DNA from 3 places in the Pectobacterium colocasium genome. Region 1 is predicted to be linked to each of the others. Evidence: predicted binding sites of a transcription regulator. Region 1 holds the regulator's gene; each other region holds the start of a gene.

Region 1 (10,281 bases):
ACCGTATTGCTGACGCAATGCCTGATGGTTATAAATTTCACCGTTAACGGCCAGAATGTGGGTGCGCTCAGCGTTATAAAGCGGCTGTGCGCCCGTGTTGACGTCAACGATAGACAGACGTTCGTGAGCCAGAATCGCTTTGTCGCTGGCATAAACGCCGGACCAGTCTGGCCCGCGGTGACGCATTAAACGAGACAACTCCAACGCTTTCTTACGCAGTTCAACAGGATCGCTTTTCAGATCAAGCACACCAAAAATAGAACACATACATGACTCCAAATAATGACAGATTCGACCTCAGTGCCATTGATTTAGCATCAAAGTGCCATAGGAATTCAATATTATTTAATGAAAAAAGCCATTGATGTGGTATTTCGTTAATTTATTCGGTTTTCTGGTGTGGATTCTTCAAATTCATGAAGAGGAAAGGCCAGATTTTTAGTGATTACATAATCCGGCCAGAAAGGGAATCAGGCATTTTCGAGCAATTGCTGTAGCAGCACGCCATTTAGCATCGCCCGTTTGACCAAGGCAAACGCGCCGATCGCGGAAAGATGGTTGAGGCTGGAAATCTCAATCGGCAGGTTATGACGAAATTCTTTCAGCACTTGCGTGTTGATACAGCGTTGAATCGCCGGAAGCAGCGTTTTTTCTGCTTCGGTAATTTCACCAGCAATCACGACTTTCTGAGGATTGAACAGGTTGATTGCGATGGAAAGCGCTTTACCGAGGTTGATTCCAGCCTGTTCGATCACCTCGCGGGCGAGGGCATCGCCCCGATTTGCCGCTTTGCAAATGGCAGAAATCGTTACGTTATCCGTAGAAAGCTTGCTGGGATAACCTTGACGCAGCAGATGCTGCACTCGCTGTTCAATAGCGGCGTTGGCCACGACGGTTTCCAGACAGCCGAAATTGCCGCAGTGGCAGCGATCGCCGAGTGGATCGATCTGAATATGACCGATCTCGCCTACGTTGCCGTTGCTGCCCAGAAAAATTTGCCCGTTGACGAGAATACCCGCGCCCGTACCGCGATGGACACGTACCAGAATAGAATCCAGTGAGTCGTGGGTGGCACCGAAATAGTGTTCTGCCAGCGCCAGGCTGCGAATGTCATGACCGACAAAGCTGGTAACGTTGAACTGGCGTTGCAGATTTTCGACCAGTTTCCAGTTATTCACGCTGATGTGCGGCATATAGCGAACAATGCCCGCGACGGGATCAACCAGCCCAGGCAGCACAACGGAGATTGCAATGAGTTCGCGAATGCGGCGCTGGTGGCTGGCGATAAAGCCGACAATCGCCTGAAAAAGCGCGGCTTCCAGCGCTTCCTGCGTTTTCTCTTGCAGGTCGTAATGCGTTTCTTCCAGCGCTTTTCCCTGTAAATCGTACAGTGCAATGGTCGCGTCGTAACGACCGAGACGGACGGCGATAGAATGGAAAGGGCGGTTTTCGGTGATAATCGAAATGGCGCGTCTACCGCCGGTAGAAGCCTGCTGATCGACTTCTTTGATGAGCCCGCGTTCCAGAAGCTGGCGGGTGATTTTTGTGACGCTGGCAGGCGCAAGCTGGCTCTGTTCTGCTATCTGAATGCGTGAGATTGGTCCTTGCTGGTCAATCAGGCGGTAAACCACCGCGCTGTTTAATTGCTTAACCAGATCGACATTCCCTATCTGCGCCTGTCCGCCTGTGGTCATGAAAAAGTTACTCGCTTCTTTAGGTATAAACGCAGAGATAAATGCGTCGTCTTCGTCAACATGGAGTAAATCTGATCTCGGTTTACCCCACGCATTTCCGCTTTACCCCAAGACGTTTTTCACTTTATCCCCAAACCGGGTTACCGTTAACAAACGTCTTGAGAATGTGATAGTCACGGTCAAAGGCGGTCAGGTTGGCCACTTTACCGCTTTCAATACTGCCTAACTGCTTATCGACGCCGATGGCGCGTGCGGGATAGAGTGTCGCCATTCGAATGGCTTCATCCAGCGCGATACCCGCATGTTCGACGCTATTACGCACGGCTTCAATCATGGTCAGTGCAGAACCGCTCAGCGTGCCGTGCTCATCGACACAAATGCCATCACGGTAGTATATGGTTTTACCAGCAAAAATGAATTGGTCAATATCTGCCCCCGCCGGTGCGGTAGCGTCGGTAACCAGCACCAGCTTATCGCCCTTGATACGTTTACTATTGCGAATGTTGGCCCAGTCAACGTGTCGCCCATCCGCGATAATACCGCAATAGACTTCTGGGGCATCGTAAATTGCGCCGACTAAACCGGGTTCGCGGCCAGTCAGATATGGCATGGCGTTGAACAGGTGAGTTGCGAAACGAATACCAGCGGCAAAGCCCTGCTTCGCCTGTTCCCAGGTCGCGTTAGAATGCCCGGCAGAGACGATAATACCCGCAGTCGTTAGCTGACGGATAACCGACGGTTCGACTTCCTCTGGCGCCAGCGTGACTTTTGTAATGGCGTCTGCGTTAGCGCACAGAAAGTCGACGAGCGCTTGCGTGGGCTGGCGAATAAAGGCGGGGTCATGTGTACCTTTCTTTATCACGTTTAGCCACGGGCCTTCGAGATGCAGCCCCAGCGCCTGATGCTTATTCTGCGCCAGCCAGTCTCTCATCACATCAATGCTGTGCTTCATGAACGCATCGCTGGAGGTAATCAGCGTAGGTAAAAAGCTGGTACAGCCTGAACGCTGGTTTGCCTGCTGCATGATCTCCAGTGTTTTGACGGAGATCGTGTCCAGCGAGTCGTTGAATTGCACGCCGCCGCAGCCGTTCAACTGGAGGTCGATAAACCCCGGCGCGAGGAACGTACCGTGCAGGTCGTGTTGTTCAATGCCGGGAGGGAGCTCGGCAAGTGGGCAGACTCGCTCGATCAGCCCATCGGCAATCACGACGGCGTGATTGTCCAGAATCTGATGGCCGGTGAAAATCCGGCTGTGGGTTAACGCGTACATCATCGACTCCCGCGATCGGTTAGAGATTCTTCATACTTTCCGTTTCTAACTCACGGAAATATTTAACAGTTTTTACCTTCAGCTCCATCGTGGAAGGTTCATCACACACCATGATGGCTTTGGCATGAAGCTGCAAACAGCTGATCGTCCACATATGGTTAACGTTGCCTTCTACTGCAGCCTGTAGTGCCTGCGCTTTGTTGCGACCGGTCACCAGAATCATCACTTCTTCGGCATCCAGTAACGTACCAACGCCAACGGTCAGCGCAAATTTAGGCACCAGACTGACGTCCCCGCCAAAGAAGCGGGAATTCGCGATACGGGTTTCTTCCGTCAGCGTTTTAATGCGAGTGCGGGAAGCCAGAGAGGAGGCGGGCTCATTGAAGGCGATATGTCCATCATTACCCACGCCGCCCATGAAAAGATGAATTTTTCCGTAGGACTTTATTTTCTCTTCATAACGGCGACATTCTGCTGTGGTGTCTTCTGCGTTGCCGTTCAACAGGTTAATGTTTTCACGCGGAATATCAATGTGATTGAAAAAATTCTGATGCATGAAGGTATGATAGCTTTCTGGGTGGTCGGTCGGCAGACCGACGTATTCATCCATATTGAAGGTGACAACGTGTTTGAAGCTCACCAGGCCAGCCTGGTGCATGGCGACCAGCGATTTGTAGGCCTCCAACGGTGAGCTGCCTGTCGGTAGCCCAAGAATAAAAGGGCGCTCTGCGCTGGGGTTGAAAGCGTTAATCTTCTCAACGATGTGGCGGGCGGCCCATTTTCCGACGTCGGCGGCGGTAGTTAAGGGAATAAGTCTCATCAGCGCTCTCCTGGTTTTAAGTGGAATAAATTGCGTTATTGCGTCAATCGCGCCAGCTGCGCGTTTTGTCTATGCATTAAAATTAGTCTACTCCGTTTTTTTTAATCTTGAAATAAGTTGGGGTTTTATTCAGGTATAAACTTTTAATATGCAGTTTTTTGGTGATTTTTATCACATAATTATGGGGTTTAATTTGTGTAGCGAATTATTTTTCTTACACTCCCCCTAGGAGCCACCGCTGCCATGTTTTCTCGACAATGCAGTTTTTCGACGGCGACGCTCTTCGGCAGTGAAATTTATTGGCAGGTTTGTTTGCCCCACAACATTTCATTTACCTCGCAAAGGTAAGAGAGGGAAAAGTGAGTACTCTGAGCTATTTACAAAAAGTCGGTCGGGCATTGATGGTGCCTGTCGCGACGCTGCCTGCTGCCGCTATCCTGATGGGGATAGGTTACTGGATTGATCCGGTTGGCTGGGGAAGCGAGAACGCGCTGGCCGCGCTCCTCATTAAATCGGGCGAAGCCATTATCGGGCATATGGCGGTGTTGTTTGCCGTCGGTGTCGCGTACGGTATGTCGAAAGATAAAGACGGTGCGGCGGCATTGACCGGCTTTGTCGGCTATCTGGTGCTGACCACGCTGTGTTCACCGGCCGTTGTCGCCATGATCCAACGGATCCCTGTTGAACAGGTGCCCGCTGCGTTTGGCAAGATTGAAAACCAGTTCATCGGGATTCTGGTTGGTGTGATGTCGGCCGAACTGTATAACCGCTTTAGTCAGGTTGAACTGCCTAAGGCGCTGTCGTTCTTCAGCGGACGCCGTTTGGTCCCGATTCTGGTTTCTTTCCTGATGATTCTGGTGGCGTTCATTTTAATGTACGTCTGGCCAGTGATTTACAACGCGCTGGTGTCGTTCGGTGAACATATCCAACAGTTGGGATCGGTTGGTGCCGGGGTTTATGCCTTCTTTAACCGCTTACTGATTCCTGTTGGGTTGCACCACGCGCTGAACTCGGTGTTCTGGTTCGATGTCGCGGGCATCAACGATATTCCTAACTTCCTGGCTGGCCAGCAATCTATTGATTCAGGCAAAGCCGTAGTGGGGATCACCGGACGTTATCAGGCGGGCTTCTTCCCGATTATGATGTTCGGCCTGCCGGGAGCGGCGCTGGCGATTTATCACTGCGCCCGCCCTGAGAACAAAAGCAAAGTGGCAGGGATCATGTTGGCAGCGGCATTTGCCTCCTTCTTCACCGGGATCACCGAGCCGCTGGAGTTCTCATTCATGTTTGTGGCACCGGTGCTGTATTTCCTGCATGCGCTGCTGACGGGTTTTTCCGTCTTTATCGCGGCCAGTATGCATTGGATTGCCGGTTTTGGATTCAGTGCTGGTCTGGTGGATATGGTGCTGTCCTCGCGTAATCCGTTGGCCACCCAGTGGTACATGCTGCTTGTTCAGGGACTGGCATTCTTCGTCATTTACTATGTGGTGTTCCGCTTTACCATTACGCGCTTCAATCTGTTAACGCCGGGGCGTGAACTGGCCGTGAGCGGTAGCGAAGCTGATGGATATGATGTGAGTACCGCGACTGCGAGCGAGAAATCAGGCGATGCAGCGGCACTGGCGCGGGGTTACTTGCAGGCACTGGGCGGTAAAGCCAACCTGATCGGCATTGATGCCTGTATCACACGCTTGCGTTTGAATGTGGCTGATTCTTCTCTGGTTGACGATGCTCAGGCGAAGCGTCTTGGTGCGGCGGGCGTGATTCGTCTGAATAAACAAAGTGTACAGATTGTTGTGGGTACACAGGCCGAATCGATAGCAACCGCACTGAAAGCGGAGCAGAGTAAGGCGTAACATAACGGCGCTATGCTGATGAAATTGATAGGGCGAGATAGTAATCTCGCCCTTTTTTTTCGTTATGAATAATTAAATGAAACTAACGGTTGTTTCCCAGCGTAGCTTGTTGGATCATTGTCGGTTATACGTCGTTTTAGCATTGAGGAATGAAGAATGAGTGAGGCTGAAGCCCGCCCAACCAACTTTATCCGTCAGATTATCGATGAAGATCTGGCGTCCGGTAAGCATGACCATATTCAGACGCGTTTCCCGCCAGAGCCGAACGGCTATCTGCATATTGGGCATGCCAAGTCTATTTGCCTGAATTTTGGTATCGCGCGTGACTACCAGGGGCAATGCAACCTGCGTTTTGACGACACCAACCCGGTAAAAGAAGATATCGAGTACGTTGAGTCGATCAAACGTGACGTCGAGTGGCTGGGTTTTTCATGGAGCGGTGACGTTCGCTATTCTTCTGATTACTTCGATCAACTGCATGCGTATGCGGTTGAGCTGATCGGTAAAGGGCTGGCTTACGTTGATGAACTGACGCCCGAGCAGATCCGTGAATACCGTGGTACGTTGACGGCACCAGGCAAAAACAGCCCTTACCGCGACCGTACCGTGCAAGAAAACCTGACGCTGTTTGAAAAAATGCGCAACGGTGGGTTTGCGGAAGGCACGGCCTGCCTGCGTGCAAAAATCGATATGGCATCGTCCTTTATCGTGATGCGCGATCCAGTGCTGTATCGTATTAAATTTGCCGACCACCACCAGACGGGCAACAAGTGGTGCATCTACCCGATGTATGACTTCACCCACTGCATTTCCGATGCGCTGGAAGGGATCACGCATTCACTGTGTACGCTGGAATTCCAGGATAACCGTCGCCTGTATGACTGGGTGTTGGATAACATCACGATTCCTTGCCATCCGCGTCAGTACGAGTTCTCTCGCCTCAATCTCGAATACGCGATTATGTCCAAGCGTAAGCTGAATCAGCTGGTTGCGGAAAATGTCGTTGAAGGATGGGACGATCCACGTATGCCGACGATCTCTGGTCTGCGTCGCCGTGGTTATAGTGCGTCTTCTATCCGTGAATTCTGCGTGCGCATCGGCGTGACGAAGCAGGATAACAACGTGGAGATGGCCGCGCTTGAATCCTGTATCCGCGACGATCTGAATGAACACGCCCCGCGTGCGATGGCGGTGCTGGATCCGGTCAAAGTGGTGATCGAGAATCTGCCAGCTGGGCACGAAGAATTTGTCGCGATGCCAAACCATCCGAACAAGCCGGAAATGGGATCACGTCAGGTAGCATTTAGCCGTGAGGTTTATATCGATCGCGCAGATTTCCGTGAAGAAGCTAACAAACAGTACAAGCGCTTGGTGTTGGGTAAAGAAGTTCGTCTGCGTAATGCCTATGTGATCAAAGCCGATCGCATTGAAAAAGACGAGCAGGGTACTATCACCACGATTTACTGTAGCTATGATGCGGAAACGCTGAGCAAAGATCCGGCTGATGGCCGTAAAGTGAAAGGCGTGATTCACTGGGTTTCTGCGGCACACGCGGTACCAGCAGAATTCCGCTTGTACGATCGTCTGTTCAGTGTGGCAAACCCGGGTGCGGCGGAAGACTTCCTGTCGACGATTAATCCAGACTCACTGAAAATTACGCAAGGTTTTGTGGAAGCGAGTCTGGCGCAGGCAGAAGCAGAGAAAGCGTATCAGTTTGAGCGTGAAGGCTATTTCTGTGCTGACCGAGTTTACTCCAGTGCGGAACATCTGGTGTTTAACCGTACGGTTGGACTGCGTGATACCTGGGTAGGCTAACGCCACCGGTAAGAAGACAAAAATAAAACCGCCTCGGCGGTTTTATTTTTTTATGCGGTCGATTTATCGTGTCGATTCGTGCAGGGTTTCATCCTCGCGGCAATCCCCTTCACTGCAATGCCCGTAGAGATACAAACTGTGGTTGGTCAGTTTAATGCCGTGTCTTTCTGCGATCTCGCGTTGGCGTGCTTCGATAGATTCATCGCGGAATTCAATGACTTTGCCACAGTCGAGGCAAATTAAGTGATCGTGATGATGCTGCTGTGTCAGTTCAAAGACGGATTTACCCCCTTCGAAGTTATGACGAGTGACGATGCCCGCATCATCAAACTGGTTGAGTACGCGATAGACGGTAGCAAGACCAATCTCTTCGCCCATATCAATCAATCTCTTATATAAATCTTCCGCACTGACGTGGTGACAGACAGGATCCTGTAACACTTCCAGAATTTTCAATCTTGGAAGAGTGACTTTCAGGCCGGCCTTCTTTAATGCGATATTGTTGTCAGTCATGCGGGTTTAGTCCTGTTGCTTACTTATCAATGGAGGCTGCCTAGCCTATGACATCGGTCGGCGCAAAAAATGTAATAGCGTCCCAATTATAGAACCGCACATACAAAATGAAAACAAGGGAATGTTAACAATATTGTCCCCATTCACACTACTGGTATCCAACGCAATCCGTTGTTGGTGAATGAGGAAATGGTGAAGCACGTATAAAACCGATGGGATTATTGTACAGGTTTACGGATAGAAGTTAAAAAAATGTATCAATTATTATGAAAGGTTTTGCCTATCAATGTTGTTTTGGCTCTGATAGGGACTATCAGAGCCAACGTGGCTTAGCCAACCAGTTCTTTCAGGCTCAGTTCATCACTGATCTGTTTGACCCACGCGGTGACGCGTTCGCTGGTCAATTCAGGTTGACGGTCTTCATCAATAGCCAGACCGATGAAGTGATTGTCGTCGGCGAGCCCTTTAGAGGCTTCAAAGTAATAGCCCTCTGTTGACCAGTGGCCGACAATCGTCGCGCCGCGAGGCTCAATAATGTCACGAATGGTGCCCATGGCATCGCAGAAGTATTCCGCATAGTCTTCCTGATCGCCGCAGCCAAACAGGGCAACCAGTTTTCCTGTGAAATCAATTTCTTCCAGCGAAGGGAAGAAGTCATCCCAATCACATTGAGCTTCACCGTAATACCAGGTGGGAATACCCAGCAGCAGGATATCAAAACCGTCGAGGTCTTCTTTGCTGCTTTTGGCGATGTCATGAACATCAGCAACGTTGGTGCCTAACTGCTGTTGGATCGTTTTGGCGATGTTTTCAGTGTTACCAGTATCACTGCCAAAGAATATTCCGATGAGTGCCATGAATTGAATAACCTCTTGATTCCTAATGGTATGGTGTAATGTTTCACCCACTTATCTGTTAATAATAACAGACACTCACATCAGGAGAAACTCGTATCGGTAAGGAGGCGTAAATCAAAGGCGTATGCAATGTGGAGGGCAGTAAAAGAAACGAAACGCATCTCTGTGGGTGCTAAATTCCCCATAATGAATAGGGATTATGTTATCGTCTGGGATTAAATGCACATTTCCTTAATCTCTTCGCGGATATTTATCTGTAACGTTGTTTCATTTTTTATGAATGTGTTTTTTATTTTTACGACTAATTCCAATTGTAATTAAAAGCAGACTTCTTTTTGTGAGAAATAAAAGTCACCTCACGGTACGTTACTATTCATGAGAATTAAAATGCATACAAAAGATAATGTTTTTGTTGAATTAAAAGCCCGTAACATTTCTCGGGAATATTCCTAATGAATGGAGATAAGAATTATAACCATTTACGGATGGCTTGATGAAAAGACGAAAGGAAAATGTTTTATCTTTTTGATTTTAAATGATTAAATAAAAAACCGGCGTGGTTTTTTGCCGACTAACCGCATGGCGATGCCAACGCATATGAGGCGCAAGCGATAGCGATTTTTATGATAACTATCTGATTAAAATACTTATATCGATAAAAATAGATAAATGTATTCTCAATATGAAAAATTATATTAATAAATATAGCAAGAACGCTAAATATTCTCTGTGTTTAGCCGATGAGTTAGCGTGGTTTTTGAGTTTTCAACTCGGTGAAATGTGAACGCTAGGGAGAAGTGACCTGTTTCATGGTGTGAATTTTCTGATTCATATCGGTTGATTAGCGATAAAAATCTTTTTAACCATTTTCCTGATTTGGAGTGAGCTATGAGACTTATAAAAAATATTGCCATCAGAACCGCTATGCTATGGGTTCTGGGCATTTTTTGTGTCCTTTGGGGTGGCGTATCGATATATACCATGTTCTCTTTTAAAGAGATGACAGCGACCTCGAAAACCAGCACCTTGCTGGTTCAGAACATGAACTTTATCAACCAGGGCAACGATCAATACTTCCGTATGGTAACCCGTCTGGCGCGTGCCGTTGACGCTCGCCGCAGCGGCGATAATGCTACCGCAGATAAAGAACAGGCTTCCGCCCTCGTCGCGCTGGATAAACTGAAGTCTGATTTGGTGGCGTTTAACGCTATCGATCATGCAGGTCTGGATGCCGCGCTGGTACAGGCTGTTAGTCGTGACTGGAACAATCTGGTTACTCAGGGTGTTGAGCCGCTTTACCAAAAGGCCGTTGCCAATGCGTTGGATGATTATCAAAATCAGGCCAAGAATGTTGTGCCGCCATTGAGCCGCCAATTCGGCGCATCCTTATCCGCATTCAGTAACGCCAGCGCAGAGAAATTCGCTGCGGCTGGCGTGCGTTTTGAACAAATCACTA
Region 2 (10,281 bases), 310 kb from region 1:
CAAACGGTTCATCCAGCATTAGGATGCGCGGATTGGCAACGAGTCCGCGTGCGATAGCCACACGCTGCGCCATGCCGCCAGAAAGCTGGGCGGGTAGGGCATCGGCAAAATCCTGCAAATGTACGAGCTGGATAAAGTGGTCGATCAGGCGCTTCCGTTCTTTGTCGTTGATTGACTCATTCGCCAGCCCGAGCGCGATGTTTTGCCGTACCGTCAGCCACGGAAACAGGCGCGGTTCCTGAAACACCATGCCACGCTCGCGTCCGATGCCGCGCACGGTTTTTCCTTCGACCAGCACGCGTCCCTGATAGTCGTTGTCCAGCCCGACCAGCATGCGCAGCAGAGTGGATTTGCCGCAGCCGCTGCTGCCAACAATGGCGACCAGTTCGCCGCTGTGAATCGACAGGGAAAAGTCCTCAATCACCGTCAGCGTCTCACCCTGAACGCGAAACTGTTTACGAAGGCGATCGAACTGCACCACTGGCGGCGGCACATCAAGGGGAGTGGACGTCATGCGATTTCTCCTGCGGAACGCCAGCGCGTCATCCGCTGTTCCAGACCTAATCCGACGCGGTCGAGCACCGCGCCCGTTAATCCAATCAGCAGCATGCCGCTGATAATCAGGGGCATATCAAGTAGCTGTTGGGCGTTGATCATCAGGCTGCCGATCCCGGTACCGGATGACATGAAATATTCTGCGCCGATAGTCCCAAGCCAGGCGTAAATCAGCGACAGGCGCAAACCGGCGAAGATCGCGGGGGCGGCTCCAGGCAAAATCAGTACCCGCAAGCGGGTCGAGAGGCGGATCTGTAACACCTGCGCGACTTCCTGTAAGGCTGTTGAACGCTGGCGGATGCCGCGATGGCTGGCTACCAGCATCGGAAAGAAAGAAGCCAGCGCGACAAACGTGATTTTTCCAGCTTCGTCGTTACCGACCCAGGCAGTCAGCAGCGGCAGCCAGGCAAACAGCGCGATCTGGCGCAGCGTCGCGACCGTGGGCGTAAAGAGGGCGTCACTGGTCGCATTCAGCCCCAGCAGCACACCGCACACCAGACCTGCGGCAATGCCGCATACTGCACCTGCTAGCGCACGGGTCACACTGGCCTGCATCGCGTCGGTGAGCGAACCGTCACGCACGCCTTGCAGCAGCGTGTGCCACACGTCGGCGGGTGGGGGAAGCAGTGACGGGTCGATCCAACCAAGATGGCTGGCTTGTTGCCATAACAGAAGGAGCAGAAAGGGGAGAACCAGTGCCGATAAGCGGCGAGACGGCGTCGAGGTTAAGCGGCCAAGCGGCGGGTGCGGCCAGAAAACCAGACGACGTTCTAACTGGTTGATTGCCCACTCCATCGCCAGTCCCGCCAGTCCGATGACGGCGATACAGACAAACACAATATCCAACTGAAACAGCTGGCGTCCCCACACCAGTAAATAGCCAATGCCCTGCGATGATGCCAGTAGTTCGACCACGATTAGCGATACCCATGCCTGTGAGATCGCCAGCCGTAAGCCGGTTAGCCAGGTGGGTAGCGCAGCGGGCAGCGTTAATTTGATGAGGCGCTGATGCCACGGCAGGCGCAGGGTACGAGCGACTTCCTGTAGCGCAGGCGGTACGTTGCGCACGCCTGTTTGCGTATGCAGCGTCACCGGGATAATCACCGCCTTGATGATGACAGCAAGCTTCAGGCCATCATCAATGCCGAACAGCACCATAAACAGCGGGATCCAGCCCAGCGTTGGAATTTGTGCCAGCGCGTAGACCGTCGGGTGCAGCAGGTGTTCGGCGCGGCGTGAGGCTCCCATCAGCGCACCAAGCAGCGTTCCCGCCAGTAAGCCTGCCAGCAGGCCGCTAGCCAACCGTTGCAGGCTGATAAAGAGCTGCGGCAGGAGATCGTTGTGCCAGAGTTCGGCAGCGGTTTTAGCGACGATGTAGGGAGCCGGGAGAATCTGGGCGGGCATCCAGCCGTAATGGGTGCTGATATACCACAACGCCAGCAGCGCCAGCGGCACAATTAGTGGTACTACAAGCGGCACCACTATTGACACGACAAGAGAATAGACCCGCGCTATCGGCGGTGCTGGCCAGACGATCGCGGTTTTTTTCAGCAGTATCGACTTATTCATTTTATTCCCGAAAACCATCGCAGCTGGATGAATAGGGAATAAAAAACAGGTTTCGACGTTGAAGGCCAATGCAATAAAGCGATGGTCGCCGTGCAATAAATGCATATGCGTAGCCTGCGCCCGCCAGTCCTGATTTATGCTTTTTTCCGCTGAGCAAACCTGTAAATGTTATTTAAGCCTGATGCAGACGGTTCGTTAGTTTTCATGGCAGATGAAACGAATTTTTAAGGAAAACCGTATGCAACAACCCTCAATCCCATTGATAACTATTTTGTCTGCAACCCCTTTTGCTCGCTGGCAACGGGGGCTGCGTGAGATCATGAGCGTTGCGCCGCTGCTGATCACTGCGCTAATGGCATCGACCGTTCAGGCGAACGACGCTGCCCCGCAGGATGCACAGAAGCCGACGGAGATTCGCATTGGCTTGCCGGACCAGAGCGCAGGCAGCAAACCCTTTATTCGCGGGCCGTTGGGGCTGGCGCATATTCAAAAGCAACTGGAGAAAGAATTTGAACCGCAGGGCATCAAGATTCAGTGGTCGTTCTTTAAAGGCGCGGGCCCGGCGGTAAATGAGGCGCTGGCGAACAAGCAGTTGGATGTGGTGTATTTGGGCGATCTGGCGGCCATTATTGGTCGGGCGGGGGGATTGCCGACGCGGGTGCTGGTGGGATCGCGCGGCTCTAATTCTTATCTGGCGGCGACACCGGAATCGGGTATTCAGCGTATTGAGGATTTACGCGGCAAGCGAATTGCGGTCTATAAGGGAACGGCCGATCAGCTGTCGTTTGAACGTGCGATTAAAAGTGTTGGGCTGAATGAACGCGATGTGCGGGTGATCAATCTGGACTGGACGGCGGGCAAGGCCGCGCTGGCAGCCAGACGCGTGGATGCCGTGTGGGGTGGGGTCTCTCTGCTGGCGTTACGTAAGCAGGGCATCCATATTGTGACCACCAGCCGAGCGCTGGGCTGGGCGAATACCACGCAGGCCGCCGTGCTGGCGACGCAGGATTTTATCGACCACTACCCGGGCACGACGCAGCAGCTGGTGAATGTGCTGGTGGACAATGCGCAGTGGATCGGCGAGGCGCAGCATCTGCCGGACTATACGGCGCTGATGGCCGAACAGAGTCAGATCCCGCAGGCGATTTTTCAGGAAGAGCTGAAAGCGGAAGACCTTCCCTTCCAAAGCTCGCCGCGTCTCGATCCGTTCCTGCTCAGCAGCTTGCAGGACAGCATTGAGCGGGCGAAAGCGGCGGGACTGATTCGCAACACATTCTCGGCCAGCGACTGGTTTGCCAGTCAGTTTGTTGACCGGGCGCTGAAAGCCAAAGGGCTGGAATCGAACTGGGCGGTGTATGACACCAACGGGGCATCCCGAGAAATAATCATGAGTGCGCTCACAACGTCGGCAGTGCCAGAGCGGGTGAGCGCAACTTGTCCTGCGCCAGTATGGTTTCGATCATCAGCTCGGCCAGCGGTGGCAGTGTTCTCTTCAAACAGGTGACAATGCCGAAGCGGGTTTGCATATTTTCCCATTCCGGTGGCGTACCCGTCAGGGGAATTTCCACCAACTGATGGCTTAATCGTCCCAGCGCGAAGCCATCCTCGCTGGCAAAGCTGATGGCCTGCGTATGCCGCAGGATGCTGAAGACGGAATAGATATGGTCACACTGAATCTGCGGCCGGTAATCGGGCTGGCGCGTCAAGGCGGCCAGCACTTTGCGCATGCCGACGGGCATAAAAGGCGAGGCGAGTGGAAAACGCAGTAGATCGTCCGGTGTCACGTTTGCCTGCTGTGCCAGCGGATGTGAAGAATGGCAGATAAAGAAACAGCGCTGCTGGCTTAATGGCTGCACGTGGAGATGGGTTTCCATCTCGGCCTGCCAGGTATCGGCGACGATGAAAGGCCATTCGTCGGCCAGCAGCCGATCGCGCAGGGATTGCCAGTTATCCACGCTGTAGGTGACTCTGGCTCGCGGGCGTAGCGCATGGAAATGCGCCACCGCTTTGGGGATTAGCGAGGTGGACGGCGCAGGGCCGCAGCCAAACGTCAGTTCACCTTCCTGCGCCTCGCTGATCTGCCGCATGTCGGTCATCAACTCCCAGGACAACTCTTGCATGCGGCGCGCAAACGGCAGCAGCGTATTGCCTTGCCACGTTAGCGCGAAGCGGCGACTCTGACGATCGATAAGCGGATGCCCCATCGTTTGTTCCAGCGCCTGAATGCTGCGGCTGAATGCAGACTGAGACAGACAGACGGCTTCTGCGGCCTGTACAAAACTCCCGTGTTCGGCCAGTGCAAGAAAATTGCGTAATTGCCGTAAATCCAGATGCATATTGCAGCTACCTATCATATCGATCTTTTCCCACTTTTTAGGCGGAGGTCGACAGTCAACGCAATGAACAAAAAGTCATAAGTTATAGCGAATTGATTGCTATAGACTTTTAGTCCTCTGAACCTGCCGTTTGACGCAGTCAGCGGCTATTTCGCCAGCGCACAGGAAAAATCCTGAATTTCTTCCACAGAACCGAGGCTCATATTGAACACGTCAAGGCCGCTGGCGAGCAGCACCTTTTCACCTGCCGGAGTAGAGACCATCGCAAGACCGTATTTACCGATCGACTCATTCCGCTGCTGGGCGTAACGACCTAACGTTTTAAACGGATCGCTTTGCGCCCATTCGTTCGCCGTGAGCGTTTTTGCCAGATAGACGTGCCCGTTAATTTTCACCGTCAGCGGTTTCCAGTCGGCAGAGAGCGTTGGAAACTGCTGGTTCAACGTCTGATAAACCTCCGGGCGCAGGCAGGCGATGTGAATATGCAGCTGATTTTGCGTGCGGCCGTAGCGTGAGTTAATTGCCAGTGAGAGATAGTCATCTCTGATCGGCTTGCCCACTTCGCGGGAAAGATGGCCACGCCTGTCCCAGGCCTGCATAAAGAAATTGGGTATGTTTTGTTGCAAGAGATCAGCGCTTTCGATACCGCTGATTTTATCCGTTGGGAGCAACAGGTCGTGATAGAGGCCGTTTCTGTCATCAAAAAGCACGTAGCCGTCCGCCAGATTGACTTCCAGACAGGGCGCGGGATTGCCGCTGCGCTGCTGATTGGGTACGCACTGTTTGCTGACGATCTCCCACAGTGCATTGCTGTTTCCTCGACTAACCTTCCACCCTATTGCCGTGGCCGCCGTGAGCAAAATGATGGCAGAAACAGTGAAGATCAAGATCGTGTTGCGTTTCATGACGGGTCTCCGGCAGGCGCAGAAAGCACTAAGTAGCGGGGAAAAACAGGGCATGATAAATCAGTGATAAGCCACTATGGGGCAGCGGCGATGTCATTAATATGACTTTGGTGAAAGGAGAAAGGCTAATCGGTAACGGATTGTAAGAGAGAACGGTGGTGGAATGGCATATGACGCGGCCTTTTAACCAACACAGCAATGTGATTAAAAGGCCGCGGTAAAACGACAGGAATCAGAACAAGTCGACCCGCACGTCCACGCCAACGGTTCGGCCTTCATTGACCTGCGCGTAGCCCGATGTGCCGCTCATAAAGCCAAAGGTGCGGTAGCGGCGGTCGAAGACGTTATCCACATAGCCAGCGATATTCACCCGGTCGGTGGCCTGCCAACTGAGGCGCAGGTCGGTCGTGGTATAGGTGCCCTGACGCAACGCGTTGTCTCCGTCGAAGTAGTGCGGCCCTACCACATTGAAGGCCAGACGTGGCATTAACGCGCCGAACGAGGTATCAATCAGTCCGTTCAGGCTGGTGCCAGCACCGTAGCGCGGGACGAAGGGCACGCGTTTATCCTGATAGCTCTCACTGTCGCCGGTAAATTCAGAGCGGACATAGGTGCCGTTGATATCCCATGACCAGTTGGGAACGACCTGCCACTTCAGCATCATTTCTACGCCACTGGCATCGGCGCTGCCTGCGTTGCTGAGCGTTTGCATACCGACCGGGCCGGAATACAGCTGCATATCACGCGTGTGAGTATGGAACACGGCGCCCTGAAGCTGCACATCGCCGCTCTGATAGCGCGAGCCGATTTCATAGTTAATCGATTTCTCTGCGTTGTACGGAATGGCCTGTGTGCCGGCTGCAGGTGAGTAGTTAAAGCCCGTTGGCTTGTAGCCCTGCGCAACGCGGGTATAGACACGCCAATCATTATTCAGCAGATAGCTGGCGGAGAGTTGTCCCAGTACCTGATCGTCATCAACGCTATTGCGGTCGCCCACGTTCATGCCGGAGAACTGCTGGTGATAACGGGTTTCGGCTTTATCGTGCGACACGCGCAGCCCGCCGCCCAAATCGATACGGTCGGTCAGATGCCAGGTCAGATCGCTGTAAGCGGCTAACGTCTCCGTTGACGTGTTGGCATTGCTCTGCATAAACGGAGATCCTGCCATGCTGTAGGTCAGATCGAGTTTTTCACGCGTGTTCTGTCGGTAAAGGCCGAACACCATGTCCACCGTGCGGCCTGCACCGTGTGTCGCGGCACGCAGTTCCTGCACGTCCTGATTCCAGCGTTCCGGCATGTCGGCAATCAGCGTACCGTTCGGGAAGGTGCGGTCGTAATTCTGCTGCTGCCATGCGCCGATCAGGCTAAAAATCCAGTTATCGGTGGTGTATTTTCCGCTCAGCGACTTGCTATGGGTGCAGCGGCGCAGTTTAGGATCGGGGGAGCCAGCGGCGATCTCCAGCGTCCGGTTTTTAGCATCGCCAAACGGCAGATAGGTATCCTGTGTGGCGCGCGTGCAGTCTTCCGTTAGTGCCAGACTGGTTTCCCACGGTTGACCCTCGGGAGCCAGTCGCAGTCGAAGATTTCCGACGCTGGACTTTGTCCCGCCGAGGTTGTCGCTGCCCGTCGCGGGGTTGGTCATCGCGCCTGAGTCGACCTGGCGCAGCAGCGTGACGCTGCCATACAGCAGGCCATCCTGAATGGGGCCGCTGAGGTTGATTTTGCCGTGATAGCCGTCGCGGCTGGCGACGCCGCCTTCGACATAGCCACGCGGTGTGCTGTCGGGCTGCTGAGTGACGATATTGATAATGCCGCCCTGCGCGCTTTTACCGTACAACGTCCCTTGCGGACCGCGCAGCATTTCGATGCTTTCTACATCGGAGAGGGCCTGCACGGTATTGGTGGCGAGCTGGGGGATGCCGTCCACGTAGACTGTCACTGCCGGGCTGTAGAAATCCTGTGCGGAAGACACGCCGCGCAGTGAGATCGAGGGGAACAGTAGGCTGCCGTTATTGCCGAGGTTCAGACCGGGCATCACGCGGGTTAACTTGTCGGTACTGGTGACGCCAGCATCTTTCAGTTCCGGTGCCGTCACGATGGTGGAAGAGACGTTGTTGGCCGAGGCGGAATAGGGGGATTGTTTGCTGGCGGAGACAACGAGTGTATCGTCCTGAGCGGCAAAGGCGCAGGAAGAGAGAAATATGCCGGTTAAGGCAAGCGGATAAAGACGCATTATTTTCATTATTAAATCCCTGAAAAGACTAAAATCGATGTCAAAGACAACGGTTTTCATCAAGAGATGAAAAGCGCGTAAGACAGAGAATGATGAAAGCTAAATGATAATCGTTTGCATTTTTTGAGCTACCCGTATCGGGTCTATTTCAACCCGAATACAGCAAACTTCTTGCGCATTTTCCTGCCTTAATCCTGCCCCAGCTGGCTTGCTGTAGCGGGAGTAATTCCCTCTGAAAACGCGCGAGAAAGCCGCACAGATAGCCGTTTGGCGGGCCACAGGCTGGCGACGGCGAAGCAGGCCAGCACGCCCAGCGTGGTCTGGTAATTTGTGTGATGGGCTAACTGAAGCGCAGCAATCGACACGGTCATGGCGACAGCCGCATCGGTCGATTGGAACAGCGCATAATCGGAAGCGGGCTGATGCGGTCTGACTAATCCCATCAGGACGTTGTATAGCGTGACAAACCCGACGGCGGCGGCCAGATTGACCACGCCAAAGAGCACGATCCAGCCGTTCAGCGTAAACAGCGGATAGCCGACGGCCAGCATAATGGCGAGCAGAGCGTGCACGACCATGACGGGCAGCAGACAGCGCAGTGCGCCCATACGTCGAATCAGGACATTGGCGATCACAATCCCTACGCCGCTCACGACGGTGCTGTACACCGTCATGACGATGCCCAATTGGCTTAGGCTAAGCTGCCTATCGATCAGCATGACGGTCTGTAGCGCCATCATGCCGCGCATCGCCAGATAGAAAATGGCCGTGAAGGCTACTACCGGCCAGAGCGCCTTAAGCGTCAGACGATTTAGCGTCGGGCGTGCGGCTTGCTGACTCTGACGAGCCGGACTCTGATGATCCAACGTCTGGCTGTGCTGGATAGGGGACTGCTGGATATAGCGCAGCGGCAGAATGAGCATCAACAGCGATAGCCCCGCCAGCGCGAAGAAGCCACCTCGCCATCCTGCCTGTTCCGCAATACTCAGGAATGCATAAGAGCCGAACAGAATACCCAGATAGCTACCGCCGACCTGTGCGGTATTCGCCAGCGCGCGACTGGCGGCGTTGGTGGTGCAAATTGTGATTCCGTCGGCATAGATATCGTGGCTGGCGGAGAGCAATGCCAGCAGCATCAGCGCCATGATGATAGTCAGGACAGAGTGCTCAGGGGAGATGACGCCAATCATGACCAGCGTTGCCGCCATCGCGATCTGGAGCAGCACCAGACTGCCTAAATAGGGATTGCCGCGCAGAGGAAGCGCGTGACGCTCACCCCACGGTGCCCACAGGCATTTAGCAATCCACGGCAGAAAGGTCAGTGACAGCCAGCTTAGCTGCGCAAGATCCAACCCTGCGTGGCGAAAATAGCCCGCCACGCCTTGCATAATGACTGCGGTGATCATGCCTTGATGGAGGTAGAAGCACCAATAGGGCAGATAGCGTGTCATCGGGTTGTGCGTCATGGTTTGTCGCGATCCAGCAGCATTATCGCCAGCGCCTGTGCTTCAAGCGAGGTGGCGACGACAAAATAGGCATACGGCGCCTGCCCAGACTGCGTCCAGTTCTCTGCCCATTTCACGTACTTTTGCCTTTTGGCTTCGTCGTTTTCGATGCGAATCGCACCCGCACAGTATTGCTGTTGCAGGCTGACGTTATCGCGCGTCCACTGAAGATAAGCATTCATAAAAACAGGGGAGCGATGGGGCAGGTCGGCACCTGTCATACAGAGAACAAAGCGTTCTTGCGCGGCATACAGTTGAGCGATCTGCGCCATATAACCCGCGGATTCCTCGTCGGGCACCTGTTCCGGCATGTGTAAGAAGACCACCGGCCAGGCGTCTGTATCAAGGAAAGGATGTGGCGTTGCAATGGAATCGGGCATAGCGGTTTCTCCGGCTTATTATGGAGAAAATGATAATCATTCGCTGTTACGGCGCTACCCGAATCCAGTCTATTTGTACCCGTATCGGGATGAACGGGACGTTGGTTTTCAGCTAAATGTTCAGGCGCTTGAAAGCAGAAGGCGTGACGCCGAACTGCTTTTGGAAGGCGGCACTAAAGTGGCTGGCGTTGGCATAGCCCAGATCGGTGGCGACCACCATGACGGGCGCGCCCGTGACAAACAGCCGACGCCGCGCTTCGTGCATACGTTCGGCCTGAAATAACCCATAGATGCTGTTATTGAAGAGCTGGCGAAATCCGCGTTTCAGCTTTAGTACGCTTAATCCGGTTTCTCTGGAGAGCATGGCGATAGTAGGAGCCTGTGACAGATCCGCCAGCAGCAGATCTTTGGCACGCAGCAGCTTTTGGCGATCGGCCAGGCTGAGCGTGTCCTGCGGGGGAACCGCGTCGGCATGTCCGGCGACGGCGAGACTCACCAGAATCATGCTTTGTCCCAGCAACCACAGCGGCGCATGGCGGTTTTCACCGGCCTGCTGCGGGTGCGTCAGGCTGGACAGCGCGTGGCTTAACACCTGCGCGGTTGCCCGCATTTCGGCATTGCAGTCGCAGCGGGTACAGAGCCGGCCGGAATCCAACTGCTGTTGCAGGTTACCGGTGAGATCCGGCACCCAGTTAGCCAGTAGCTCAGGGCTCAGCGACACCGTGACGCTTTCAAACTGCCCGGAGTAGGATGACGTACCCTGACAGTCTGGGGTATAGCTAATACAACCCGATCCTT
Region 3 (10,281 bases), 870 kb from region 1:
TAAAATTGTGATTAAGATCACCTTTTGGTGTTTTTGACTGTTCGATGTTGTATGTATTTGTGACATAAGTTAGCGACCTTCACGAGCCTGTCTTTATAATCAGCTCGCCAGAGCGTGCTTACCGTTCTGGCGATATGATTTTTTATGCTCTCACTTTTTTTCACGCGTTATAGGGAACTGCACATGCAACTCGTTATGAGTCTCATCGGCATGATTGTTCTGATACTGTGCGCGGTTATGTTGTCCAATAACCGTAAAGCTATCAGATTGCGCACCGTCGTTGGTGCTTTCATTCTTCAGATCGGTATTGGTGCTTTGGTGCTGTATGTCCCCATCGGGCGCAAGATTCTGGAGGGCATGACGGGCGGTGTAGCAAACGTTATCGCCTACGGAAATCAAGGTGTTTCGTTCATGTTTGGCGGTCTGGTCTCCGACAAAATGTTCGAAGTATTTGGCGGCGGCGGATTCGTTTTCGCACTGCGCGTATTGCCGATTATCGTCTTTTTCTCTTCCCTTATCGCCGTGCTTTACTACATGGGTATCATGCAGTTGGTCATCAAGGTACTGGGTGGCGGATTGCAGAAACTGTTGGGAACCTCCCGGACTGAATCGCTCTCGGCAACGGCTAACATCTTTGTCGGCCAAACGGAAGCGCCGTTGGTGGTTCGCCCGTATATCGCCAACATGACGCAGTCAGAGCTGTTTGCGGTGATGTGTGGCGGGTTGGCCTCTATTGCGGGTGCGGTGATGGCGGGTTATGCCCAGATGGGTGTACCGCTGGAATACCTGATAGCGGCATCCTTCATGGCGGCGCCTGGCGGGTTGCTGTTTGCCAAACTGATGGTGCCGGAAACGGAAAAAACGCACGACCATGACAAGATGGTTGGGTTTGTTGATGAAGACGATCGCCCGGCTAACGTTATTGATGCGGCGGCAAGCGGCGCGGCTTCCGGTATGCAGCTGGCGCTGAATGTAGGTGCGATGCTGTTGGCGTTTATCGCCTTGATCGCCGTGTTGAACGGTATTCTGGGTGGGATCGGCGGCTGGTTTGACTACCCGCAGCTGTCGCTGGAACTGATCCTCGGCTGGTGTTTCGCCCCTGTTGCGTTCCTGATAGGGATTCCGTGGAATGAAGCCACCGTTGCGGGGTCGTTCATTGGGCAAAAACTGATTGTTAATGAATTCGTGGCTTACATGAATTTCAGTCAGTATCTGAAAGCGGATGACGTGGTTGCTGCTGCGGGTTTGCAGGTTCTGTCGGATCATACCAAAGCTGTGATTTCGTTCGCGCTCTGTGGCTTTGCTAACCTTTCGTCTATTGCTATCCTTATTGGAGGTTTGGGCAGTATGGCACCGACTCGGCGTCAGGATATTGCCCGCTTTGGTTTGAAAGCGGTCGCGGCAGGTACGCTTTCTAACCTGATGAGCGCCTGCATCGCAGGGTTCTTTTTGGCTCTGTAGTCCTTGTGACTACGTCGTTTCCGGGCCCTGTCATGTAACCAGACATTATTGCCGTAGCGAGATGATGGGCGGCGAAAGTCGCCCATTGTTCGTTTATATCCCTGCAATAATCAGGGATTAAGCGTGGCCTACGCAGTGTTTACCGAATGCAGGTGCGATATGCTTGCCTGAGTGGAGTGACATGCTTTCTGCTTTTATTGATGATGTTGAATGGATTACTTTTCCACGGGCAACGGACGGTGCCACCTACCCAGGTATTACTGCTCGCTGCCATTTCCATTTGTCTGCCTATGACGACGCGCTGTTTGCTGCGTCGAATATCCCTTTACCTGACGCGCTAGCGCGCGCTGTGCCGAAACGGCGCGCCGAGTTTCTGGCCGGGCGTTATCTTGCCAGACAGGTATTGAATAAACTGGGTCACCCTGAGTTTGTGCTGTGCAGTGGGGAAGATCGTTCACCGCAGTGGCCGGAAAATATTGCTGGGTCGCTGAGCCATAATAAAGACAGTGTACTCTGTGCTGCCCATTTGCGTAGCGATACGCTATCGTGCGTGGGGGTTGATATCGAAGGATTCATGTCCGATGAACGTGCGCAATCGCTGTGGCCCGGCATCATCGGTGATGAGGAATACCAGTGGTTTCAGGAACGTGATGAATCGTTCTGCTGTTTGCTGACGGTAAGCTTCTCGGCTAAAGAAAGCCTGTTCAAGGCGCTTTACCCGCAGGTGCGGCACTACTTTGATTTTCTGGATGCCAGGCTGGTGGCGTTGGATATCACCAAACGCGAGTTCGAGCTGGAACTGCTTACCGATCTGACGCCGACGTTTTATGCCGGACGCCGCTTTAAAGGCGCGTATCTGCTGAGAGAGTACGACGTCACCACGTTTATCTGTTGCTAAAAAAGCCCGCGAATTCGCGGGCTCAGCATTATTGATTAGCACGTATCGGCATCAGAACTTATAGCTCACGCCGCCGTATACCGTACGTCCAGACAGGAAGTAGTCGTTGTTGGTGGCAACGTAGTCCCGTTTTTCGTTGGTCAGGTTAGTGACACCCAGTTTCAGGTCCACGTTTTTAACTGGCGTGTAGGTCGCACCGATATCTACGGTATTAAAGCCTCTGGTTCTAAGTACTTCTTTATCACGCAGATATTGGTTGCCCGCGTACTGATAGGATATGTAGGTCGAGAGATTATCCAGCGCCTGCCAGTTCAACTGCGTGTTAACCGTATTTTTCGGCGTTTGTTTCAGACGCTTTCTGGTGGTGCGGTCTTCGGCATCGACGATGGTCCAGTTGGTGGTCCAGTTCAGATCCTCTGTCAGATCGATCCAGAATGAGGTTTCAATCCCCTGAATTCGTGCTTTATTCACGTTTTCATAGGTTCGTGTTAGCGAATTGGTTTGAATCATATCCTTGATGTCATTATCAAATAATGTGACTCCTGCGCCAAATCGCTCAGCCTCGTAGGCGGTACCTAACTCATAACTTATGGCTGTCTCTGGCTTAAGGTCAGGGTTCCCAAGGATAAAGCATGTTCCCTGACAGGAGGCTAAAGCATAACCTTTGACCGACTGCGAAAGTGTTGGGGCTTTATAGGCTTTGCTGACACCGCCTTTTATCACCCAGTTATCGGTCAAACTATACGTTGCATAGGCACGAGGGCTAAATTCTGTTCCGTAGACCTCATGCTGGTCGACACGACCTCCGAAGGTTAATGCCAGATCGCCAAGTTTAAATTCGTCTTGTAAGAAAAGTGCGCCTTGGCTGACATCGATCCCACCATTTTGTAGGTACATGCTATGTTTTAATGATGTCAGCAGGTATTCACCACCGCCAGTCAGCAGATGATCGCCCAGATAGCCAGAAACCTGGCCGTCTATAGTGTGGTTATCCTGACTGATATCTGCTCTGCCACCTTTCAGCTCAGAGTTATCCATCAGATTGACATTTTCATAGTAGTAACGCAGTCGCGTATCGACATTTTCCCAACTGCCGTTGTGCGTCAAGCCAAGTCCTAAACGATCCAGTTTCTGTATATTACGTCTTGCTACGTTACGCACATTCCAATATACGTCACGATCGTCTTTGACATAGGTAGCATCAAAATCCAGACTCTGCTGTTCATCAATCAGCCAGGTCAAGCTACCTAATAGATTGGTATTTTTACGCTCTTCTCGCGCATCGGTGTTGGGGTTTTTCGAGAGCTCTGTACGCCAGGCATCACGTTTGCCACCATCAATAATCAGACTGCCCAGCAGCGTATTGTCTATCAATGGGCCGCTGACGTAGCCGTTTAGGCGGTTATGGTCGCCGCCGGAACCTTCGGTCGGTGCTTCAAAGTTATAGCCGATCTCACCCGTTGCTTTCTCCCCCGGTTGGCGCAGAATTACGTTTACTACACCGCCCAGCGCGTCGGCTCCGTACAGGGATGACATGGGGCCACGGATCACCTCAATACGATCGATGGCGGATACGGGGAGTGAAGTAAGATCAAAATCGTTGGCGTAGTCGCTGGTTAACGCCTCACGTGAGTTAACTCGACGACCATTCACCAGCAGTAGCGTGTAGTCTGCCCGCATGCCACGGATCTTGATCTCGTTACGGCCATAGGTTGATGACGGATTGATGTTAATGCCCGGCAGCTTTTTCACCGCGTCGGAAACGTTATTCACCGACATCTTTTCCAGCTCGGAACGAGTGATGACAGAAACGCTGGCGGGGGCGCTCAGCGTGGTGTGCTTCGTCTGTGTTGCTGTCACGACGATTTTTTCATCTGCCGCGTTTTCTGCCTGTGTAAGTGCAGGCAGTGCCAGTAACCCGGTCACCAGCAGGGCGCGATACACCTTGCTGTGTGGGAAATGATGATATGAAAAACGACTTTCCGGTTTTAGCTGCATGTCAAAGACCCCATCAAAGAGTGGAAAAAACATCCCCATAAATAAATTGCGTGCTGTGTTGCATGTATTACCGACCACATCGATCGGTTTATTGCCCTATTGTCTGGGCAGGCTGCTGTGAAGCCATCTCCCGGCCGCGTTCAGCCAGCAGTGGAATCAGGCGCATCGTTAGCAGCATGGCGGCCAGCGCAAATACGGCGCTGGCGACGGCGAGCTGTGAGAACCCATCAATTTTTCCTTCAACGGAGGTGCTCAGATAAGCGGCAGAGGCAACGCTGGCAAGCCCTGATGCCACGTTGGCCGCAGTGCCCTGATAGGACATAAACGCGGCGCGCTGATGCGGCAGCGGAATGCCGGCGGTAATTGCCAGCGTGCTGCTGGAGCGGGCTGCGCTGAGCGCCATGAACAGGGTGAACACCAGATACAGGGAAAGCGAAAAAGGCAAAACGAAACCACAGAGGATCACAACGGCCAGCAGTAGCGTCGTCACCACGATCGTCCGGCTGGCATACCCTCGATCCAGCAGGTTGCCGCACAGCTGCATGGTCACCATACTGGCCAGCCCGCCGCAGAGATAAAGCAGGGAAATATCATCCCGCGGGAACGCCAGATTGAACTGAAAGTAGTTGGAAAAATGGGGAATCAGCAGGAAATGGCCGAACATTTGTAGCGAAACCACCGTCAGCCCCAACAGGAAAAGTGGGGAGGCCAGCAGATCGTGCAATACGGAAGTGGGTACTGTGCTGGGAGATGCGCTTGGTTGAGATCGGTGCGTCGGCGGCATGGAAGGAAAGAGCCACAGCACTAACAGCGCCAGCAGCAGGCCGCCGAGGCCGAAAATATAAAACGGCGCTTGCCAGTTAATGCGGTGAGCTAACTCCAGCGACAGCGGCATGATGATAATGGCCGCGAGTGAAAAACTCATACCGACGTAGGCCAACTGCTTTCCGCGCTCGTTGGCCGGCACGATATCGACAACCGCAGCCATCAACACGCCAGAGGCCGGTCCGGCGACGCAACCTGCCAGAATAAACAGCACTAAAAGATGGGTTTGGCTGGTGGCAAACATGCAGGCCGCCGTCAGGCTGAAGCGCAGCGTCAGCAGAACGATCAGAGCATGTTTACGGTTAAATCTGTCCAGATAAGGGGCGGCGAGGAAACCGACAATGGCGGAGGCAAACGTTGCGCCACCGCTAATGTAGCCGATGTTCTTGGCATCCATGGAAAGTGCGCTGATGAAATCGGGACCTAACGGCATCACCATCATCAGGCTGCCGAGGGAAAGCATGTTGATGAGCAGCGCCAGATGCACAACGGGTCGGGTGTGCTGGCGGTACATGCTTTCATCCATGACGGGCTCACATTTAGACACAGTTAGTAAAATATTCGCGCAGTCTAGCGCAGCTTAATTTTCCTGACAATGAATGATAAGTATTTTCATTATCATCTGTGATGTGGGTTTTATAATCAATACATTCCTATTGCTAATCATTAACCGTTATGAAAGATGCCCAAAAAAATTGATTAACATCAATATAACCCCTATTTAGTGGGCGTGAATAAGCATTCTGTGGAAGGATTGACCGAACACGTTACTTCAGTGTAATTTAACTGCGCTTGATATAAATGATAATGATTTTAATAATCATTGGTATTTAATTTGCGAGCGCAGGAGCTGCCTTGTGGATACACTGATTACAGAAGCTGAAACATTTAGCGGGCTAACTTATTCGGAACAGACCGCTTTTTTATATGCATCGGAACACCGTAGCCTTTCGACTTCCGGCTTATTTGAACGTATTTCGTCCCCTGTTTGCGTTCCAGATTCGCACAATGATGGGCTGAGTTCTGCAATCGCGCAGGCGTTCCAGCGGGCGCGTCAGGCAGGGCAGTCGCTGCCTATTGTGGTGGGGGCGATTCCTTTTGATACCACACAACCCTCTAGTCTCTATATCCCTGATAATTATACCGTTACGACGAAATCTGAACTCGTCAGTCGTGCTCGTAAGCAGACGGCGGCAGCACCTGCTGCTCTCACGCTGAACAGCGTTCCAGACAAAGGTCAGTTCAAGTCTATCGTGGCGGAGGCCGTTGAGCGCTTCCGCCGCGGTGAACTGAGCAAAGCGGTACTGTCACGCATTCTGGACATTGAGCTGACGGGTCCGGTTAAGGCGCAAACGATCCTCAACAACCTGATGGTGCAGAACGCGGGTGGCTATCACTTCTCGCTGCCGCTGCCTGATGGTTCCATCTTACTGGGTGCTAGCCCGGAACTGCTGCTGCGTAAGCAGGGCAACGTCATTGTTTCCAACCCGTTGGCGGGATCGGCACGACGGATGAACGATGAACATCTGGATTACCTGAATAGCCAGCGCTTGCTGAATTCCAGCAAAGACAAGCACGAGCACAAGCTGGTGGTGGATGACATTCGTCAACGTCTGATGCCGCTTTGCTCGTCATTAACGGTGCCATCGGCGCCTGCGCTGATGCACACCGCCTCCATGTGGCACTTGTCTACCGCCATTAGCGGTGAACTGGTGAACCCAGAGATGACGGCGCTTCAGGTGGCCTGCCAACTGCATCCTACCCCCGCGCTGTGCGGCTTCCCCACGCAGGACGCGCGCCAGCTGATCGCCGAACTGGAACCGCACGATCGCGGCGTATTCAGCGGCATTGTCGGCTGGTGTGATGCCAACGGCGATGGCGAATGGGCGATAGCGATTCGCTGCGGCACCATCAAAAACAATAACGTCCGCCTGTTTGCCGGTGCGGGCATTGTTGAGGCGTCAGTCCCCGAGGAGGAATGGGCTGAAACTGCCGCCAAATTAAACACGATGCTGAATGCGTTTGGGCTTAACTCTGGTGTGGATGGACTATGAGCATTGAATTTACGCCCTGGCCAGAGGAACTGGCGCAGCGTTACCGCGACAAAGGGTACTGGGTCGGCTTGCCGTTAACGGATGCCTGGGAACGCCATTTGACGACGCAACCTGATGCCGTTGCGGTGGTGTGCGGCGAGCGCCAGTGGAGCTATCGCGAGCTGGATCGGCAATCTTCCGCGCTGGCATCGCGCCTGACGGAAAGCGGCCTGCGCTGTGGTGACACGGCATTGGTGCAGTTGCCGAACGTGGCTGAATTTTACCTGACCTTTTTTGCATTGCTGAAAATGGGCGTCGCGCCAGTTAACGCGCTGTTCAGCCACAACAAGCTGGAATTGCTGTCATACGCCACGCAGATCGAACCGCGCTTACTGATCGCCTCGGCCGAACACCCGCTGTTTGGCAACGGCGAGTTTCTGGATCGGCTACAGACGCAGGTTCCCCGCCTGCAAACGGTGGTGATGCTCGGCGACAGTCCGCTGGGGCACAGTCTGTCAGGCTGGTTGCAACCGTGCACTTCAGCCAGCCAGTATCAGCCTTCCGCGTCAGGGCAGGTTGCCTTCTTCCAGCTTTCTGGCGGCAGTACCGGTACGCCGAAGCTGATTCCCCGCACCCACGATGATTACTACTACAGCGTGCGCCGCAGCGTGGAAATCTGTGAGCTGACGCCACAAACCCGCTACCTGTGCGCCTTGCCCGCACCGCATAACTTCCCGTTAAGTTCACCCGGTTCGCTCGGCGTGTTTTATGCCGGTGGACGCGTCGTGCTGGCGCCCGATCCAGGGGCGATGACCTGTTTCCCGCTGATCGAACGCCACCAGATCGATATTACCTCGCTGGTGCCGCCCGCTGCCGCATTGTGGATCCAGGCGGCCGAACAGTTTGGTGGCGCGCTGCGTAGCCTGAAAATCTTGCAGGTTGGCGGGGCGAAGCTGAGTGAAACCGTCGCACGTCGTATTCCGGCGGTACTGGGCTGCCAGCTACAGCAGGTGCTCGGCATGGCGGAAGGGCTGGTGAACTACACCCGGCTGGACGACAGCGACGAGCATATCTTCACGACACAGGGCTACCCGATGAGCCCGGACGATGAAGTGAAGGTGCTGGATATCGACGGTAATCCGGTGCCGAGAGGCGAGGCGGGGCTGCTGGCGACGCGCGGCCCGTATACCTTCCGTGGCTATTACCGCAGTCCGGAACACAACGCTCGCGCCTTCGACAGTGAAGGGTTTTACCACTCGGGCGATGTGGTGCAGATGACCGAAGACGGCTATTTGCGCGTGGTCGGACGGGAAAAAGATCAGATTAACCGCGGTGGTGAAAAGATTGCCGCTGAAGAGATCGAAAACCTGTTGCTCAAGCATGATGGCATTCTTCATGCCGCGCTGGTGTCCATGCCCGATCCGGTTATGGGCGAGAAGAGCTGCGCTTTTCTGGTGGTCAGCGATCCCTCGCTGAAAGCCATTACGTTGAGAAAATATCTTCGCAATCAGGGTATTGCTGAATTCAAACTGCCGGACCGCTTCGAGATGATCGACACCTTGCCCGTTACGCCGGTCGGCAAGATTGATAAGAAATCACTCCGTCAGCGCATCCAGACCCAACTTAGCACTCAAAACCGAACGTAGTATTCAAAACAAATAAGGATTTTGTGATGGCAATCCCTTCTATTGCTTCTTATCCCCTGCCGTGCGCACAGGATTTCCCGGACAACAAGGTTTCCTGGGCGTTTGAGCCTGAGCGCGCGGTGCTGCTGATTCATGACATGCAGGACTATTTCGTGAATTTCTATGGTGCGGACAGCCCGCTGGCGCAGCAGTTGATTGAGAACATTGTGGCGTTGCGAACCTACTGCAAAGCACAGGGAATTCCGGTGGTGTATACCGCGCAGCCGAATGCACAAAGCGCGGCAGACCGGGCGCTGCTGAACGACATGTGGGGCGCAGGGTTGAATAATCACCCTGACAAGCAACGTGTTGTGAGTGCGCTGGCACCGGATGAGCATGACACCGTGCTGGTGAAGTGGCGCTACAGCGCTTTTCACCGTTCGCCGCTGGAACCGATGATGAAGGAGATGGGTAAAGATCAGCTGATTATCTGCGGCGTTTACGGGCATATCGGCTGCATGATTACCGCGACGGATGCCTTCATGCGCGACATCAAGCCATTCATGGTCGGTGATGCGGTGGCGGATTTCTCACTTCAGGAGCACCAGATGGCGCTGAAATATGTGGCGACGCGCGCCGGACGGGTGGTTAGCACGGCGGAACTTACAGGAGCAAAAATGGCACAGGCACTGACAAAACAAGCACTGAGAGCGCACCTGCTGACCTTGATCGACGAAGATGAAGATCAATTCGATGAAGATGAAAACCTGATCGACTACGGTCTGGATTCGGTGCGCATGATGGCGCTGCTGACCGAATGGCGCAATCAGGGGGTCACGCTGAGCTTTGTCGATTTGGCGCGTAACCCCAGCCTGAATGCCTGGTGGGCGCTGATTGAAAAACAGCAGGGAGCCGCATCATGAAACCGTTGAGCGTTGCGCAGCGCGGGTTGTGGTTAGGTCATGCCCTGAACGATGATAAAGCGACGTTCAACACGGCGGAGTGCATCGCGTTTGATGGCAAAGTCGATATTGAAGCCATGCTAAGCGCGATCCGTCAGGCAGTCATGGAGTGCGAGTGCCTGTACTGCCAGTTTGTTGAGGTTGCGGGTGAACAGGCCGACCAGCCGGAGATCGGCTTTGTGGCTTCACAGTTGCCAGTGCCCATCGGCGTGCTGCCGATTAGTGAACTGTTGCCTGTGCCGATGACGGATGAAGAGCAGACAATACGCCAGTGGGCGCGTGAGGAAATCGCCCAGCCGCTGGATTTACTGAACGAGTTACCTTGCCGTTTTGCACTGCTGTGCGGTGAAAAGCGCGATTTTCTCTACAGTTGTGTTCACCACATTGCGCTGGACGGCTTTGGCACCACCATGTTGTTTCAGCGTATCGCCCAGATCTATACCGCACTGACGGCGGGGCAACCCGCGCCAGTGGCCGAA

The links. The regulator Fur, encoded in region 1, represses iron uptake genes when iron is present. The targets are predictions, from matches to a motif close to ATAATAATGAGAACNACTATCAA.
Region 2: the regulator Fur is predicted to act here: its motif matches at 7,702-7,724, upstream of LCF41_RS07730 (TonB-dependent siderophore receptor).
Region 3: the regulator Fur is predicted to act here: its motif matches at 5,782-5,804, upstream of LCF41_RS02595 (isochorismate synthase).

Annotation. Positions count from the first base shown of each region.
Region 1 covers NZ_CP084032.1:1,421,825-1,432,105, forward strand. The annotation lists gene asnB (asparagine synthase B) at 1-267, opposite strand, end outside; gene nagC (DNA-binding transcriptional regulator NagC) at 471-1,694, opposite strand; gene nagA (N-acetylglucosamine-6-phosphate deacetylase) at 1,819-2,964, opposite strand; gene nagB (glucosamine-6-phosphate deaminase) at 2,984-3,784, opposite strand; gene nagE (N-acetylglucosamine-specific PTS transporter subunit IIBC) at 4,144-5,640, shown strand; gene glnS (glutamine--tRNA ligase) at 5,797-7,455, shown strand; gene fur (ferric iron uptake transcriptional regulator) at 7,519-7,968, opposite strand; gene fldA (flavodoxin FldA) at 8,298-8,825, opposite strand; gene LCF41_RS06340 (methyl-accepting chemotaxis protein) at 9,714-10,281, shown strand, end outside.
Region 2 covers NZ_CP084032.1:1,726,958-1,737,238, forward strand. The annotation lists gene LCF41_RS07705 (ABC transporter ATP-binding protein) at 1-514, opposite strand, end outside; gene LCF41_RS07710 (ABC transporter permease) at 511-2,124, opposite strand; gene LCF41_RS07715 (ABC transporter substrate-binding protein) at 2,363-3,628, shown strand; gene LCF41_RS07720 (LysR family transcriptional regulator) at 3,522-4,460, opposite strand; gene LCF41_RS07725 (CDP-diacylglycerol diphosphatase) at 4,607-5,365, opposite strand; gene LCF41_RS07730 (TonB-dependent siderophore receptor) at 5,598-7,607, opposite strand; gene LCF41_RS07735 (MFS transporter) at 7,787-9,064, opposite strand; gene LCF41_RS07740 (hypothetical protein) at 9,061-9,483, opposite strand; gene LCF41_RS07745 (helix-turn-helix transcriptional regulator) at 9,596-10,281, opposite strand, start outside.
Region 3 covers NZ_CP084032.1:552,698-562,978, forward strand. The annotation lists gene LCF41_RS02575 (NupC/NupG family nucleoside CNT transporter) at 184-1,461, shown strand; gene LCF41_RS02580 (4'-phosphopantetheinyl transferase family protein) at 1,643-2,359, shown strand; gene LCF41_RS02585 (TonB-dependent receptor domain-containing protein) at 2,411-4,357, opposite strand; gene LCF41_RS02590 (MFS transporter) at 4,446-5,708, opposite strand; gene LCF41_RS02595 (isochorismate synthase) at 6,040-7,236, shown strand; gene LCF41_RS02600 ((2,3-dihydroxybenzoyl)adenylate synthase) at 7,233-8,861, shown strand; gene LCF41_RS02605 (isochorismatase) at 8,888-9,763, shown strand; gene LCF41_RS02610 (non-ribosomal peptide synthetase) at 9,760-10,281, shown strand, end outside.